DNA from 3 places in the Stenotrophomonas sp. 22LJNL06-5-1 genome. Region 1 is predicted to be linked to each of the others. Evidence: predicted binding sites of a transcription regulator. Region 1 holds the regulator's gene; each other region holds the start of a gene.
The links. The regulator FliA, encoded in region 1, starts transcription of late flagellar genes. The targets are predictions, from matches to a motif close to TAAAGTTTNNCNNNCNNNGGCCGATAA.
Positions count from the first base shown of each region.

Region 1 (5,293 bases):
GATCGCCGCCGTCACCCGCCGCCGCAGCAGTACCCCGGCGCCGGAACCGGTCGCCGCCACCACCTCGGCCGTGGCCGCCCTCGCCCGCGCTGCGGTCGGCGCCACCGGCCGCACCCTGGACAGCGCCGACGAGATCGTGCCGACCCGCGGCAGCACCGGCTTCGCCGCCACCCTGGCGCGTGCCGCCGTCAACGAACCGGCGCTGCCGGAACAGATCTTCGCTCCGTTCGCCGAAGCCCCCGTTGCACCGGCACCTGCCAACGCCGTGCCGGCCAACCGCGCCCACTTCCAGATCGATCCGCCGCAGGCTGCGGATCACGAAAGCCCGGCCCCGACGGTGCAGCCGCCGCCGCTGCCGGCCGCTGCTGTGGCCGCCACCCAGCCGGGAATCGCCGCCAGCGAACCGGCACCGGCTGAAGCCAGCGACGAAACCGACCCTGCCCCCGTGCTGGCCCCGGCACCGACGCTGACCGTGGTTGCCCAGGACGACGCCGAGATCCGCCAGCTGCGCCAGGAAGTGGCGGGCATGCGCCAGGTGATCGAGCGCGAAATGAACCGCTTCACCGACGAGCGCCTGCGCGGTTGCCCGGTGCGCGCCACTGCGCTGGACCTGATGGACGAGTACGGCTTCGACGCCGGCCTGGCCCGCGACGTGGCCATGCAGATCCCGCTGGAGACCGAGGCCCACCGCGGCCGCGGCCTGATGCTGGGGCTGATTTCGCGCAAGCTGCCGATCGCCCCGGTCGACCCGCTGGAAGAAGGCGGCGTGATCGCCCTGGTCGGCCCGACCGGCGCCGGCAAGACCACCACCATCGCCAAGCTGGCCTCGCGCTTCGCCGAGAAGCACGCGCCGCGTGACGTCGCCCTGGTCACCACCGACACCACCCGCATCGGTGCCCGCGAGCAGCTGTACGGCTACGGCCGCCAGCTCGGCATCGCGGTGCACGAGGCCAACAGCGGCACCGACCTGGACCAGCTGCTGGAACGCCTGAAGGACTACAAGCTGGTACTGATCGACACCGCCGGCCTGGGCCCGCGCGACCGCGCACTGGCCGCCCAGCTGCAGTGGCTGCGTGCCGCCCGCCAGGTGCGCACCCTGCTGGTGCTGCCGGCCAACACCAGCTTCGGCGACATGGACGAGGTGGTCCGCCGCTTCGGCGCCGCCAACCTGCAGGGCCTGGTACTGAGCAAGCTGGACGAGACCGGCCGCTTCGGCAACGCCCTGTCGGTGGCCGTGGACCACGCCCTGCCGATCACCTGGGTGACCGATGGCCAGGACGTTCCGGAGGACCTGCACCGGGCCAGTGCAGCCAATCTCGTACTTCGCCTTGAAGATTTGCGCCGCGCGGCCGATATGCCCTGCAACCCGGAGTTGAACCATGCCGTCGCGTGAGTACGCCAAGCTGACCAAGACCTTCCCGCTGTCGGCCACCCGCAGCGAGCCGCTCGGCCCTGTGCGCACCATTGCCGTCACTGGCGGCAAGGGCGGCGTGGGCAAGACCAACGTTTCGGCCAACCTGGCCGTGGCGCTGGCCGGCATGGGCAAGCGCACGCTGCTGCTGGACGCCGACCTCGGCCTGGCCAACATCGACGTGATCCTGGGGCTGAATCCCACCTTTACCCTGGCCGACCTGGTCGCCGGCCGCTGCACGCTGGACGACGTCATCGTCGAAGGCCCGAACGGGGTGCTGGTGGTGCCGGCCGCGTCCGGCCGCCGCCACATGGCCGAACTGGCCCCGGCCGAGCACGTCGGCCTGGTCAACGTGTTCTCCGAACTCGAGCGCGAGTTGGACATCATGGTGGTGGACACCGCCGCCGGCATCACCGATGGCGTGCTGACCTTCTGCCAGGCCGCGCAGGACACCGTGGTGGTGGTCTGTGACGAGCCGGCCTCGATCACCGACGCCTATGCGCTGATCAAGGTGCTGTCGCGCGAGCGCGGTGTGGACCGCATCCAGGTGGTAGCCAACATGGTGCGCGACCCTAACGAGGGCCGCGTGCTGTACGAGAAGCTGACCCGCGTCTGCGAGAAGTTCCTCGCCGATGTCTCGCTGAACTACCTGGGCTGCGTGCCGCAGGATGACTGGCTGCGCCTGTCGGTGCAGCGCCAGCAGCCGGTGGTGAAGGCCTACCCGTCCAGCCCGGCCGCGCTTGCGATCACCGAGATCGCGCGCCGTACCGCACGCTGGCAGGCGCCGACCGAACCGCGCGGCGGCGTTGAGTTCTTCCTCGAACGCATCCTCAAGCAGCGAGGGGTGGCCGCATGAAAGGCGCAGCCCAGTACAGGGAAGTCCAGCGCTCGGCGGCCAACGAGGTCATCGCCCAGCATTCGGACCTGGTGCGGCGCATCGCCCACCACCTGGCCGCACGCCTGCCGGCGAGCGTCGAAGTCGACGACCTGATCCAGGCCGGCATGATGGGCCTGATCGAAGCGTCGCGCAGCTATGACGCCGACCAGGGTGCTTCGTTCGAGACTTACGCCTCGATCCGCATCCGCGGTTCGATGATCGATGAGATCCGCCGTGGCGACTGGGTGCCGCGCTCGGTGCACCGCCGTGCACGTGATGCCGCCGCCACCATCCGCCGCCTGGAACAGAGCAGTGGCCGTGCCGCCAGCGCCACCGAAGTGGCCGCCGCGATGGAGATGCCATTGCCCGAGTACCTGCGGCTGATGGAAGACGCCGCCCGCGGCCAGGTGCTGAGCCTGGAATCGCGCATCGAGGACCAGGGCGAGCTGGACACCGTGGCCCAGGGTGGTCCGACCCCGCAGCAGGTGCTGGAGCGCGGCGAGTTCGGCCGCGAGCTGGGCAAGGCCATCGGCCACCTGCCCGAGCGCGAACAGCTGGTGCTCTCGCTCTACTACGAGCAGGAACTGAACCTGAAGGAGATCGGCGCGGTGCTCGGCGTGAGCGAGTCGCGGGTCTGCCAGATCCACGGCCAGGCGGTACTGCGCCTGCGTGGCCGGCTGAAGCTGTTCGAGGCTGCCGACGCCGGCCTCGAAGAATGAACATCCCCGAGGCGGCTGCCCCCGGCCGTCCGGAATGAACAACAAAGGAATTCTGCTTTGAACAAGAACATGCGCATCCTGATCGTCGACGACTTCTCGACCATGCGTCGAATCGTCAAGAACCTGCTGGGCGATCTGGGCTTCACCAACACCGCCGAAGCCGAGGACGGGCATGCCGCGCTGTCGCTGCTGCAGAGCCAGCCGTTCGATTTCGTGGTGACCGACTGGAACATGCCGGTGATGACCGGCATCGAGCTGCTCAAGGCGATCCGTGCCGATGCCAAGCTGAAGACCCTGCCGGTGCTGATGGTCACTGCCGAAGCCAAGCGCGAGCAGATCATCGAAGCCGCCCAGAGCGGCGTGAACGGCTACATCATCAAGCCGTTCACCGCGCAGACGCTGGAAGAGAAGCTCGGCAAGATCTTCGAACGCCTGGCGGCCAGCGCCTGATGGATACCACGGTCGACAAGAACGCCCTCGCCCTGCGCCTGCAGGAAGCCCTGGACGCACTGGAGTCCGGTGACGAGGCCGCCTGGCGGCAGCGCATCGACGGACTGGTCGCGCTGCGCACGCAGCCGATGATGAGCGGCCTCTCGCGGCTGGCCCGCGAACTGGGACAGGCGCTGGGTGAACTACCGACCGTACCCAGCGAAGCCGGCGAACTGGACGATGCCTGCGCGCGCCTGGACCACGTGGTGGCGATGACCGAACAGGCCACGCACCGCACCCTGGACCTGGCCGAGGAATGCCGCAGCCTGACCGAACAGCTGCGCGCCGAAGGCCTGCAGCCTGGCCAGGACGCGCAGCTCGAGCGCATCCGCCACAACCTGACCGAGATCGCCCTGACCCAGAGCTACCAGGACCTGACCGGGCAGATCATCCGTCGCGTGGTCGGCATCGTCCGCCGCGTGCACGAAGGCTTCGGCGCACTCGGCCTGCCGCCGGAACAGCATCGCACCGACCCGGAACTGGCCGGGCCGGCACTGAAGGGACTGGACCGCCACGCGGTCTCGCAGAACGACGCCGACGACCTGTTGTCGGATCTGGGGCTGTAAGCATGAGCGCGGTATCCGACGACATCACTGCCGATTTCATCATCGAGGCACAGGAAATCCTGGATCGCCTCGGCGAACAGCTGGTGTCGCTGGAGCAGGCACCGCAGGACAGCGATCAGCTCAACGCGGTGTTCCGCGGCTACCACACGCTCAAGGGCGGCGCCGGCTTCCTCGGCGTCACCGCCATGGTCGAGCTGTGCCACGCCGCTGAAGAAGCGCTGGGCGCCGCCCGCGCCGGCCAGGCGGTGCTGCAGGCCCACCACTTCGACGCGGCCCAGCAATCGCTGGATTACCTGCAGTCGATGCTGGATGCCGTGTCTTCCGGCACCGAGCCAGGCTATGCGCCGCCGGACCTGATCGCCCAGTTCGACGTACATGGCAGCGCCGTGGCTGCACCCGCCACCGCAGCACCCTCTGCGGGCGGCAGCGACCTGATCACCGACGACGAATTCGAGGCCCTGCTCGACCAGCTACACGGCGGCAATGCACCGACCGCCGTCGCGCCGGCAAAAAAAGCCGACGACGGACTGATCAGCGAAGACGAGTTCGAAGCCCTGCTCGACCAGCTGCACGGTGGCGCCGCACCGGGCACCAAGCCTGCCGCTGCCGTGGCGCCGGCACCGGTTGCAGCCCCGCGACCGGCCGCCGCACCGGCACCGGCGGCAAAGCCGGCTGCCAAGCCGTTGGCCGAGGCCGAACACACGGTGCGCGTGGACACCAAGCGCCTGGACGCGATCGTCAACCTGATCGGCGAACTGGTGCTGTCACGTAATCGGCTCAAGACTCTGCGTGCACGCCTGCGCGATGAAGAGCTGGACCGCGCCGTGTCCACCCTGGACATCGCCACGGCCCGCCTGCAGTCGGCGGTGATGCGTACCCGCATGCAGCCGGTGGGCAAGGTCTTCTCCCGCTTCCCCAAGGTTGCCCGCGACGTCGCCCGCTCACTGAAGAAGGAAGTGGACCTGGAGCTGATCGGCGCCGAGACCGAGCTCGACCGCAACCTGGTCGAAGCGCTGGCCGACCCGCTGGTGCACCTGGTCCGCAACGCCATCGACCACGGCGTGGAAATGCCCGACCTGCGCGAGGCGCAGGGCAAGCCGCGGATGGGCCATGTACGCCTCTCGGCGCAGCAGGAAGGCGACTACGTCAGTATCGAGGTGCAGGACGATGGCGCCGGCATCGACCCGGAAAAGCTGCGTGCCAAGGCGCGCGAGAAGGGCCTGATCGATCC
Region 1 covers NZ_JBSPUE010000012.1:83,292-88,584, forward strand. Annotated here, with positions in the region: gene flhF (flagellar biosynthesis GTPase FlhF) at 1-1,393, shown strand, start outside; gene AC13GF_RS20440 (MinD/ParA family ATP-binding protein) at 1,380-2,267, shown strand; gene AC13GF_RS20445 (RNA polymerase sigma factor FliA) at 2,264-3,007, shown strand; gene cheY (chemotaxis response regulator CheY) at 3,065-3,457, shown strand; gene AC13GF_RS20455 (protein phosphatase CheZ) at 3,457-4,062, shown strand; gene AC13GF_RS20460 (chemotaxis protein CheA) at 4,065-5,293, shown strand, end outside.

Region 2 (5,293 bases), on a different contig from region 1:
CTTCGGTGTCCTCCTGCTGGTGATGTTGCTGCAGGGCATCGTCGCCTATCGCGGCCTGCATTCGCTGAACAATGTCACCACCGAGCTGGCGGGTTCTCGCATGGAGAGCATCCGCATGGCCGGCGAGATGCGCGGCATGCTGGGTGAATACCGCAACGCCGCCTACCAGCAGCTGATCCGCGCCAGCGACGACGTCAAGGCTGATGCACGCAAGCAGACCGTCGAGCTGCGCGAGAGCATGGACAAGTCGATCAAGGGCTACCCAACCCTGGTCGACAATCCGCAGCAGAAGAAGCTGTTCGACACCTTCGCCAAGGAATGGAAGGACGCCCTGGCCTCCTATGACAGCGTCACCGAGATGCTGGAACTGGACCTGCCGGACGACGCCATCGATACCTTCGTCGGCGAGACCCGCACCAAGCACCGCAAGGCTGCCTCGGCGCTGGAAGCCCTCATCGCCGAAGACAACCGCCTCGCCCGCGCCTCGCGCGAAGAGGCCGAATCCACCTATTCCGCCTCGGCCGTGCTGACCGTGATCGCCCTGCTGGGCGGCGCCGCGCTCGGCCTGGTGCTGGTCTGGCTGTTTGCCCGTGCCCTGGTCGGCAGCGTGCGCGGCGCCGTGTCGGTTGCCAACGACGTGGCCGGTGGCAAGCTTGATGGCCACATCGACGTCAGCCGCCAGGATGAAGTGGGCGAACTGATGCAGGCCATGCAGCGCATGCAGCGCGACCTGCGCGAGCGCATCGAAACCGACCAGGCCGTTGCCCGCGAGAACCTGCGCATCCGTACCGCGCTAGACTACAGCTCCACCGGCGTGTACCTGACCGATACCAGCAACACCATCGTCTACATCAACCGCGCACTGCAGCAGACCCTCAGCCAGTATCAGGACGAAGTACGCCGCGACCTGCCGGACTTCGACGCCCAGGCCTCGCTGATCGGCAAGCCGGTCACCGTGCTTGAACACCGCGGCGAGATGGACCAGACCCTGCTGGGCAACCTGAAGGCACACGGTGTTGCCCGTCGCCCGATGCAGTACGGCGATGCCCAGTTTGCCCAGGTGGTTTCGACCATCCGCAATGAAGGCGGCGACACCGTCGGCTACGTGGTGGAATGGCGCGACCGCACCCAGGAAGCGCAGGTGGAAGCCGAAGTGGCACGCGTGATCGCCCAGGCTGCTGCCGGTGACCTGTCCGGCCGCATCGACGCCACCGACAAGGAAGGCTTCTTCCTGCAGCTGGCCCAGCAGATCAACGGCCTGCTGGACGCCAACGCCGGCAGCATCGAACAGATCTCCGGCCTGCTTGCCGCACTGTCGCAGGGCGACCTGACCGTGCGCATGCATGGCGACTACCAGGGCGTGTTCGCCCGCATGCGCGACGACGCCAACGCCACTGCCGCGCAGCTGAGCGAAATCGTCACCCGCATCAAGCAGTCCAGCCGCGCGATCAGCTCGGCCGCCGGCGAGATCGCCTCGGGCAACAGCGACCTGTCGCGCCGTACCGAACAGCAGGCCGCCAACCTGGAAGAAACCGCTGCCTCGATGGAGGAACTGACCTCCACCGTGCGCCAAAACGCCGAACACGCCCGCCAGGCCAACCAGCTCGCCATCGGCGCGCATGGCGTCGCCTCGCAGGGTGGTGAAGTGGTCGGCCAGGTGGTCACCACCATGTCGGCCATCGAAGCCTCGTCGAAGAAGATCGCCGAGATCATCTCGGTCATCGACGGCATCGCCTTCCAGACCAACATCCTGGCGCTGAACGCCGCGGTGGAAGCCGCACGTGCCGGTGAACAGGGTCGTGGTTTCGCCGTGGTCGCCAGCGAAGTGCGCACCCTCGCCCAGCGCTCGGCCGCTGCCGCCAAGGAGATCAAGGGCCTGATCGACGACTCCGTCGGCAAGGTCAACGACGGCTCGGCGCTGGTACACAAGGCCGGCGCGACCATGGGCGAGATCGTCGCCTCGGTGCAGCGCGTGACCGACATCATGGCCGAGATCTCCGCGGCTTCGCAGGAACAGAGCGCCGGCATCGAACAGGTCAACCAGACCGTGGTGCAGATGGACGAGACCACGCAGCAGAACGCCGCGCTGGTTGAAGAAGCCACTGCTGCCGCGCGTGCGATGGAAGAACAGGCCGGCCACCTCAGCGAGGCCGTGTCGATCTTCGTGGTGGACGAAGCCGAGGTCGTGGTTGCCCCGCGCGTCACCGCCCCGGCGCCGCGTGCCGCTGCACCGGCTGCCCCGGCCCCGGTCGCACCGCCGGCCCGCCGCACGGCAGGTGGTCGCCCGATGGCCACCGAACTGGCCGACGGAGACTGGCAGGAGTTCTGATGTCTGCCTGACCTGAGGTACGAGAACGCCCCGGCCCTGCGCTGGGGCGTTTTCGTTTACGGGGTATCAGGATGTCCAGCCAACGGCGAAGCCCCTCGGGGTGGGTCGCGGAAAGCGCTTGGCTAGCGAGGGTTGGCCGGGAGGGTGGGCTGCGCAGGGGACGCTGCAAGTACGTCCATGTAAGCTCGGTCGCCGCATCCATGCGGCTCACGCCCCTGCGCAACCCACCCTCCCGGCCACGGACACTTTCCGTGCGCGTCCACCCCGGATTGAAGAAGGAAGAGCAAAAAACAAAAGCCAGGTCACTTCCGGGGTCAGATCCGTTTTCCGCAGGAAAACGGATCTGACCCCTCTTTCCATTTGGAAACCCAACGCTCTTGCCGTCCGACACCGAAATGCCGAGAGGGCTGGGTCGGGGTGGGCTGGCGGGACCGTTGGCGCCATGGATGGCGCCATCGAGCCCCCACGGACGGGTTTACGGCGTGTCCCGCCAGCCCACCCCGGCCCAGCCAGCCACTGACAATTCAGAGCCGACCAACCGACGTTGCTGTTGCTTTTGCTGTTGCTTCAAAAGCCTGCCGCAGGCAGCGCCGCAGCCGCCACTGCAAGGAAACCTGAATACGTTCGGACACTACGCCTCAATCCCCCGCCCCATCGGCCGATAACGGGGTTGTCACGGCTTGTCCCGCCGCTGACCGGCTCGGCGCCGCCCGCCCGCTTCGACCTGGTCCTGCTCGATGAATCTCCTGCATCGCTGGCAACACTACTTCAGCAACCTCTCCGTCCGGCGCAAGCTCAACCTGCTGACGCTGCTCATCGCGCTTGGCGTGATCGCGCTCTCGGTGATCGCCGCCCGCATGCAGTACCTCGACCTGACCGAGACCCGCAAGACCGCACTGAAGACCCAGGTCGAACTCAGCTACGGCATCCTCCAGCATTACCACCGGCTGGCCGGTACCGGCGAGCTCAGCGAGGACGCTGCCAAGAGCGCGGCGTTGCAGGCGCTGGAAGTGATGCGCGCCGAGAACGATGCGTACTACTTCAACATCTACGACACCGGCTACCGCCTGCTGATGCACCCGTTCCGCAAGGACCTGGTCGGCAAGGACATGAAGGACTTCCGCACCGACGACGGCGTACGCATCTACTACGACCAGGTCGAAGCAGCCAAGGCCGGTGGCGGCTTCGTCAACTACCGCTGGGCCAAGCCGGGCAGCAAGGGCGAGGTCGAGAAGGTGGCCTACGCCGGCCTGTTCGCGCCGTGGAACTGGGTGGTCAGCAGTGGCGTCTACATGGACGACGTGCAGAAGCAGGCGCTGGTCTTCACCGCCATCATGGCGGTCTCCGGTGGCGTGCTGGTGCTGATCGTGCTGGCCCTGAGCTGGCTCATCGGCAACCGCATCGCCGTGCCACTGAAGCAGGCAACGGCCGTCGCCGAGGGTATCGCCCGCGGCAAGCTGGACAGCCACATCGGCCCGCAGCCGCATGACGAGACCGGCCGCCTGCTGGACGCCATGTCCGGCATGCAGCAGCAGCTGCACGCGGTGATCAGCGGCCAGCGTGAAATGGCGCGTCGCCACGACGGCGGCGAGCTCAGCTACCGCATCGACGCCAGCGCTTTCCCCGGCGAGTACGGGCTGATGGTGCAGGAAACCAATGCCCTGGTCGGCGGCCACGTGCAGACCCTGCACGATGTGCTGGACGTGGTGCAGCAGTACGCGGTCGGTGATCTCAGCCGCGACATCGCGCGCTACCCCGGCGAGAAGGCCGCGATGACCACCACCGTCGACACGGTCAAGGCCAACCTCGGCCGCATCAATGCCGAGATCAAGCAGCTGGCCAGTGCCGCCGCTGCCGGCGACTTCAGCCGTCGTGGCGATGCGCAGCGCTTCGATCACGATTTCCGCCTGATGCTGGAAAACCTCAACGCGATGATGGCGGTCAGCGATGACAACCTCGGCAAGCTCTCGCAGCTGCTGTCGGCCATCGCCGAAGGCGACCTGACCGCGCGCATGCACGGCGACTACCAGGGCGTGTTCGCGCGCATGCGCGACGATGCCAACACCACCGTCGCCCAGCTGACCCAGATCGTCGGCCAGATCCAGGCCAGTGCTTCCAGCATCACCCTGGCCGCCGGTGAGATTGCTTCGGGCAACAGCGACCTGTCGCGCCGTACCGAACAGCAGGCCGCGAATCTGGAAGAAACCGCTGCCTCGATGGAGGAACTGACCTCCACCGTGCGCCAGAACGCCGAACACGCCCGCCAGGCCAACCAGCTCGCGATCGGCGCGCAGGGCGTGGCATCGCAGGGCGGCAGCGTGGTCGGCCAGGTGGTCAACACCATGTCGGCCATCGAAGCCTCGTCGAAGAAGATCGCCGAGATCATCTCGGTCATCGACGGCATCGCCTTCCAGACCAACATCCTGGCGCTGAACGCCGCGGTGGAAGCCGCACGTGCCGGTGAACAGGGTCGTGGTTTCGCCGTGGTCGCCAGCGAAGTGCGCACCCTCGCCCAGCGCTCGGCCGCTGCCGCCAAGGAGATCAAGGGCCTGATCGATGATTCGGTCGGCAAAGTCGCCGAAGGCTCCAGCCTGGTCCATCAGGCCGGCAGCACCATGGGCGAGATCGTCGCCTCGGTGCAGCGCGTGACCGACATCATGGCCGAGATCTCCGCCGCCTCGCAGGAACAGAGCGCTGGCATCGAGCAGGTCAACCAGACCGTGGTGCAGATGGACGAGACCACACAGCAGAACGCCGCACTGGTGGAAGAAGCCACCGCCGCCGCACGTGCCATGGAAGAACAGGCTGGCCAGCTGGCCGACGCCGTGGCGATCTTCCGCCTGGACAACCAGGTCTCCGCCGCGATGAAGGCGGCGGCCGCGCGTGTCGAGCCGGTGCATGTTGCCGCCGCCGTGGCGCGCCCGCAGCCGGCTCCGACGCCGGCACCGGTCCGCCGCAGCAGCA
Region 2 covers NZ_JBSPUE010000014.1:28,165-33,457, reverse strand. Annotated here, with positions in the region: gene AC13GF_RS20845 (methyl-accepting chemotaxis protein) at 1-2,329, shown strand, start outside; gene AC13GF_RS20840 (methyl-accepting chemotaxis protein) at 3,067-5,293, shown strand, end outside.
Region 2: AC13GF_RS20840 (methyl-accepting chemotaxis protein) is a predicted target of FliA. The motif match lies at 2,968-2,994, and genes of this name have one in related genera.

Region 3 (5,293 bases), on a different contig from region 1:
GCGATCGTGACGGCGCTCAAAGGCAGCACACCCTCACGGCCGGTGATGGTCGCGCCCTACCTGGCGTCATCCAGCGTTGATCCGGCCAGCGTGGGCCGGGCTGCTGCGCAGTTCCGTACGGCCACCGGCGTGGACGTGCAGATCTGGCAGGATGGCATCGGTGCCGCCTCGCATGCACGCTTGTTCCAGTGGGATCGCCCGGGTTATTCCACCGAGGCGTATTACGAGGCGCTGTCGGCGGCACTGGGTGCCAGCGGCCTGTGGGCCGACATCGAACTGTTCAACCATGGCAGTCCGTTGTTCCTGCAGACCGGCAACGGGCTGTCCGGTGCCTATCGGTCCGCGTCGGTGCAGCGCATCAACCAGCAGTTGTGGAGTGCGCGTTCGGCCGGCAAGCGCGTTGCCTGGCTCAACCAGTACCACATGTCCGAGGTGGTCGGCCCCGGCCAGGGCTATGGCGAATCGCCGCGGCTGATGAACACCTATCGCGGGTTGTATGGCATCGGTGCGTCCTACAGTGTCGATCCGGTGCAGACCACCTACAGCTACAGCGTGGCGCCGGATGCGAACTATCCGGACAGCAGCGGTCACGAGCTGTTCGATCGCCGGGTGGGAGATCCGCGCAATCCGATGGATGCCGGCTGGGTGGGCGTGCACGGCAATGTCAGCATCACCATCGACCTGGGCCAGCGCCGGCGGGTGGACTGGATCGGCCTGCATACGATGACCCGCCCGGCGTGGGGCATCGTCACGCCGACGTCGGTGGAGGTGATGTGCGCTGAGCCGGGAACTGCCGCAACCCGCATCGGCGTGCTGTCGGCGCCATTCACCCAGGCCGGGCTGAGCGGTTCGACCGAAGAGGAGTACGTGCTGGGCAATGCCGCGCCGCTTGCCGCGCACTGCCGCACGCTGGAGCTGCGGTTGGTCAATGGCAGCTGGACCTTCCTCAGTGAAATCGAGATGGCAGCTGAGCAGTAGGCGCCTCAGCGCTGGGGTGTGTCGCGCAGTCGCTGCGCGAACGGCCGCTGCTCAAGCGCCTGCAGTGCGTCGCGCAGCACCTGCTCCAACGACTGTCCAAGATCGGCATCGAGGCTGCGCGCCGCGCGAGCCGTGGCCTGCCACTGCGCCTGCAGCGCCGGCAACGCCTGCAGTGCGCGCGGGCTCAACTGCAGGATGCGCTCACGGCTGTCTTCACCGACCGCAGCGTGCAGCCAGCCGTCGCGCACCATTGCTGAAACCGTCTGGCTGAGCGCCGAATGGCTGAGCCCGCAGGCCAGTGCGAGGTCCTTGATGCGGCAGGGGCCTTGCGCCATCAGCGTGCGCAGTACCGGGGTGTAGCGCGGCCGGTAGTCCAGTTTCAGGTCGCGGTAGGCCTGTTCGACCGCCGGGTCGAGCTGGTCGAGCAGGGCCCGCAGCAGCGTTCCCAGGGTGGCGTGTTGGAGATCCATGCTGGCGATGATATATAAGCACTTACATATCATCAACGTGGGGTGCGGTCATGGCGGTTTCGTGGATGCTGGGCGCGCTGCTGGCGGCGTCCTGCCCGGCCCAGGACGCGGTGCTGCAGGCGGCGGCCACGGCGATACAGGCGCAGTACCTGGACGTGGCCGAAGGCGCGCGCATTGCCGAGGCGGTGCGCGGCTGGTCCAGCCAGCAGCGCTATGTGGACAGCTGCGCGGACCCGAAGGCTTTCAGCGCACGCCTGAACCAGGATCTGGACGTGTTCGATGGCCACTTCCATGTCGAGCGGGTGGATGCCAGCGGCGGCCAGGACGACTGGTTGATGGCCTGGCGCGCGGATGCGCGCAGCAATGGTGCGGGTGTGCGTGAGGTGCGGGTGCTGGAAGGCAACATCGGCTACCTGCGCCTGAGCACCTTCTACCCGCTCGATCTGGCCCGGCCGAAGCTGGCCGCGGCCTTCACCCTGCTGGCCGACACCGATGGCCTGGTGCTGGACCTGCGCCAGAACGGTGGGGGCGATGACGGCAGTGCGGACCTGCTGGTGCGGACCCTGCTGGCGGCCGAGATCACCCAGGTACAGTCACTGCAGCGCCGTGGCCAGCGCAGTCCGGTACCGCTGCCACCGGCGAGCCTGGGGCTGTACCTGAAGCCGCTGGTGGTGCTGATCGACCGCCGCACGGGGTCGGCCGCCGAATTCGTCGCGTACTCGCTGCAGGCGCAGGGGCGGGCACGTGTTGTTGGTAGTCGAAGTGGCGGCGCGGCACATATGTTCGATGATCCTGTGCTGCTGCCGGATGGCTATCAGATCAGCATTCCCGACCGGCAGCCGATCAACCTCCGTACCGGGACCAACTGGGAACGTACCGGCGTCACGCCTGATGCAGCAGGCGGTGACGATCCGCTGTTCGTCGCCCGGCAGCTGCTGGCCCGCTCGGCATCGCCAGAATGAACGCACAATTGCAACCGCGCCCTATCGCAGACGACATGCAGCGTGCCTAGAATCGATGCATCCCGGTAGTTCCCGGGCGCTTCGAGTGAATGGACTCAATGAAGATTCTGTTGACCGGCAGTTCCGGGCGGATCGGGCGTGCGATCTTCGGCGCGCTGGCGGCGGCCCACGAAGTGGTGGGGCTGGATCGCAGCCCATTTGCCACCACCCGCATCATTGCCGACGTCACCGATCGCCAGGCCGTGATGCGGGCGGTGCAGGGCGTCGACGCGGTGATCCATACCGCCGCTCTGCACGCACCCCATGTCGGCCTGGTGCCGGATGCGGTATTCCAGCAGATCAATGTGGAGGCGACCGCACACCTGTTGCAGGCTGCCCGCGAGGCCGGGGCACGCCGCTTCGTGCTGACCAGCACCACGGCGCTGTATGGCCATGCGGTGGTGGCGGGCGGTTGCCGCTGGATCGATGAAGATACCGAGCCGTTGCCACGCACGATCTACCATCGCAGCAAGCTGCAGGCAGAGGCATTGGCCGAAGCGGCTGCGGCGCCGGGCTTCAGCGTGCGTGTGCTGCGCATGGCCCGCTGCTTCCCCGAGCCACCGGAGCGGATGGCGATGTTCCGCCTGCACCGCGGCATCGACGCGCGTGACGTGGCCAGCGCACATGCCGCGCTGCTGCACGATGAGGGCGCTGCCTTCGCACGCTACATCGCCTGCGCACCGACGCCGTTCCTGCGCGAGGATTGCCTGGAACTGGCGACCCAGCCGCGCAGGGTGCTGGCCCGCCGCGCCCCGCAGCTGCTGGCCGAGTTCGAGCGCCGTGGCTGGCCGCTGCCGTTGAGCATTGACCGCGTCTACGACAGTGCACTGATGCGCGGCACACTGGGCTGGCAGCCGCGCTTCGGCCCGGACGACGTGCTGCAGCAGTACGCGGTTGGCAGTATCGAGGTGTTGCCTCGGGCGCAGTGGATCAAGGATCGGGTTGCCGAGTAGGACGGATCGGGGCGGGTTCCTGACCCGACCCTGAGCAGGTTCAGGAATGTGCAGGCGGACCGCCTCAACCTCGTTCGCAGGCGGCCGCTAACCCGGTGCGCTTCCAGCGCCGGGGGTGTCCCGGCGGCCGGTGGCCTGCGCGACGGATCGCGCACCTGCGCGGTGCCCTCGCGGTGCCGGTCGTCCTGAACTGCCTTGCGGACCCTTCCATGCCTTCTCCCCGTTCCGCCGCTGCCCGCCGCCCGGGCAGCATCGCCCACAAGCTGATGCTGGGCACCGCTGCGATCGCGCTGCTGTGCTTCGGCCTGACTGCGTTCCTGATCTACCGCCAGGCCAGCGCCAGCTTGATCGATGCCTCGCGCCAGACCATGGCCAGCGAAGCCACCGCCGAAGCCCGCCAGGTTGCGGCCGATCTGGGCACCGCCTTTGCCAGCAACGACGCCATGGTCGAGACCGTGCTGGCCCAGCGTGCGCGCGGCGATGTTCCGGATCGTGCCAGCCTGGCTGCCGTGCTGGGCGAGCAGCTGCGCACCCACCCGGAGTGGCTGGGCAAGAGCACCATGTGGGAGGCCGATGCCTTCGACGGCAAGGATGCCGAGTTCGTCAACACTGAAGCGCACGATGCCACCGGTCGTTACATGAGCTACTGGGCCTGGCACGATGGCAAGCCGCAGCAGTCGACGATGACCGACTACACCGAGACCGCCAGTGGCTCCGGTGACTGGTACATGGTGCCCAGCCGCGACAAGCTGGCGAAGGTGAGTGAGCCCTATTCCTACGACATCGGTGGCCAGCAGGTGCTGATGAGCACGCTGAGCACTCCGATCATCGAGAACGGCAGGTTCCTCGGTGTATTCACCGTCGACTTCTCGCTGGCGGCGCTGCAGAAGCACCTGGCCACGCTGAAGCCGATGGGCGCCGGGCGGGTCGAACTGCTCTCGCCGAATGGCGTGGTGCTGGCCTCGGCGAACGCCGCCGAGATCGGCAAGCCGCGCAACGACGCATTGACCCGCAGCATGCTGGCCGACGTCGCCGCCGACCGCCGGTTCGAAACCTTCACTCCGGATGCCGCCGGCAACGTGCGCGTATACGTGCCGCTGCGCGTGGGCGATGCGCCGCAACGCTTCGCGCTGGGCGTGGTAATGCCGCATGCGGTGATCGTGGCCGAAGCACGCCAGCTGCTGTGGCTGACCCTGCTGGTTGGCGTGGTGGCTGCGCTGACGTTGAGTGCCGGTGTCTATGTGCTGCTGCGCCGGTTGGCGATCCGCCCACTGGCCGAAGCCGTGCGCGTGGCCGGCGACGTCGCCGCCGGCAAGCTGGACAGCACCCTGCCGGCACGCAGCAACGACGAAGTAGGCCGCCTGCTGGACGCGATGCAGGGCATGCGGGGTCAACTGCAGTCGGTGATGGCGGCGCAGGCGGAGATGGCGCGTCGCCATGACGCTGGCGAGATCAGCTACCGCATGGACGCCGCGGCGTTCCCGGGTGAGTACGGCCGGATGGTGGCCGACAGCAACCAGCTGGTGGCCTCCAGCAACGCCGTCACCCAGCGTCTGGTCGACGTGATGCAGCGCTACGCGGTGGGTGACCTGAGCGTGGACATGGAAGTGCTGCCGGGCGAGAAGGCGGTGTTCACCGCTGCAATGGCCACCACCAAGAGCAACCTGGCGGCGATCAATGAGCAGATCCAGCAGTTGGCCGCCGCCGCCGCCGCCGGTGATTTCGCGGTGCGCGGCGACACGCTGCGCTTCGACCACGACTTCCGCCGCATGGTGGAAACCCTCAACACCATGATGCAGGTCAGCGACCACAACCTGGCCGAGCTGTCGACGCTGCTGCGCGCGATCGCCGCAGGCGACCTCAGCGCGCGCATGCAGGGTGACTTCCACGG
Region 3 covers NZ_JBSPUE010000008.1:215,122-220,414, reverse strand. Annotated here, with positions in the region: gene AC13GF_RS17490 (DUF4434 domain-containing protein) at 1-978, shown strand, start outside; gene AC13GF_RS17485 (MarR family winged helix-turn-helix transcriptional regulator) at 984-1,448, opposite strand; gene AC13GF_RS17480 (S41 family peptidase) at 1,499-2,410, shown strand; gene AC13GF_RS17475 (NAD-dependent epimerase/dehydratase family protein) at 2,509-3,402, shown strand; gene AC13GF_RS17470 (methyl-accepting chemotaxis protein) at 3,612-5,293, shown strand, end outside.
Region 3: AC13GF_RS17470 (methyl-accepting chemotaxis protein) is a predicted target of FliA. The motif match lies at 3,467-3,493, and genes of this name have one in related genera.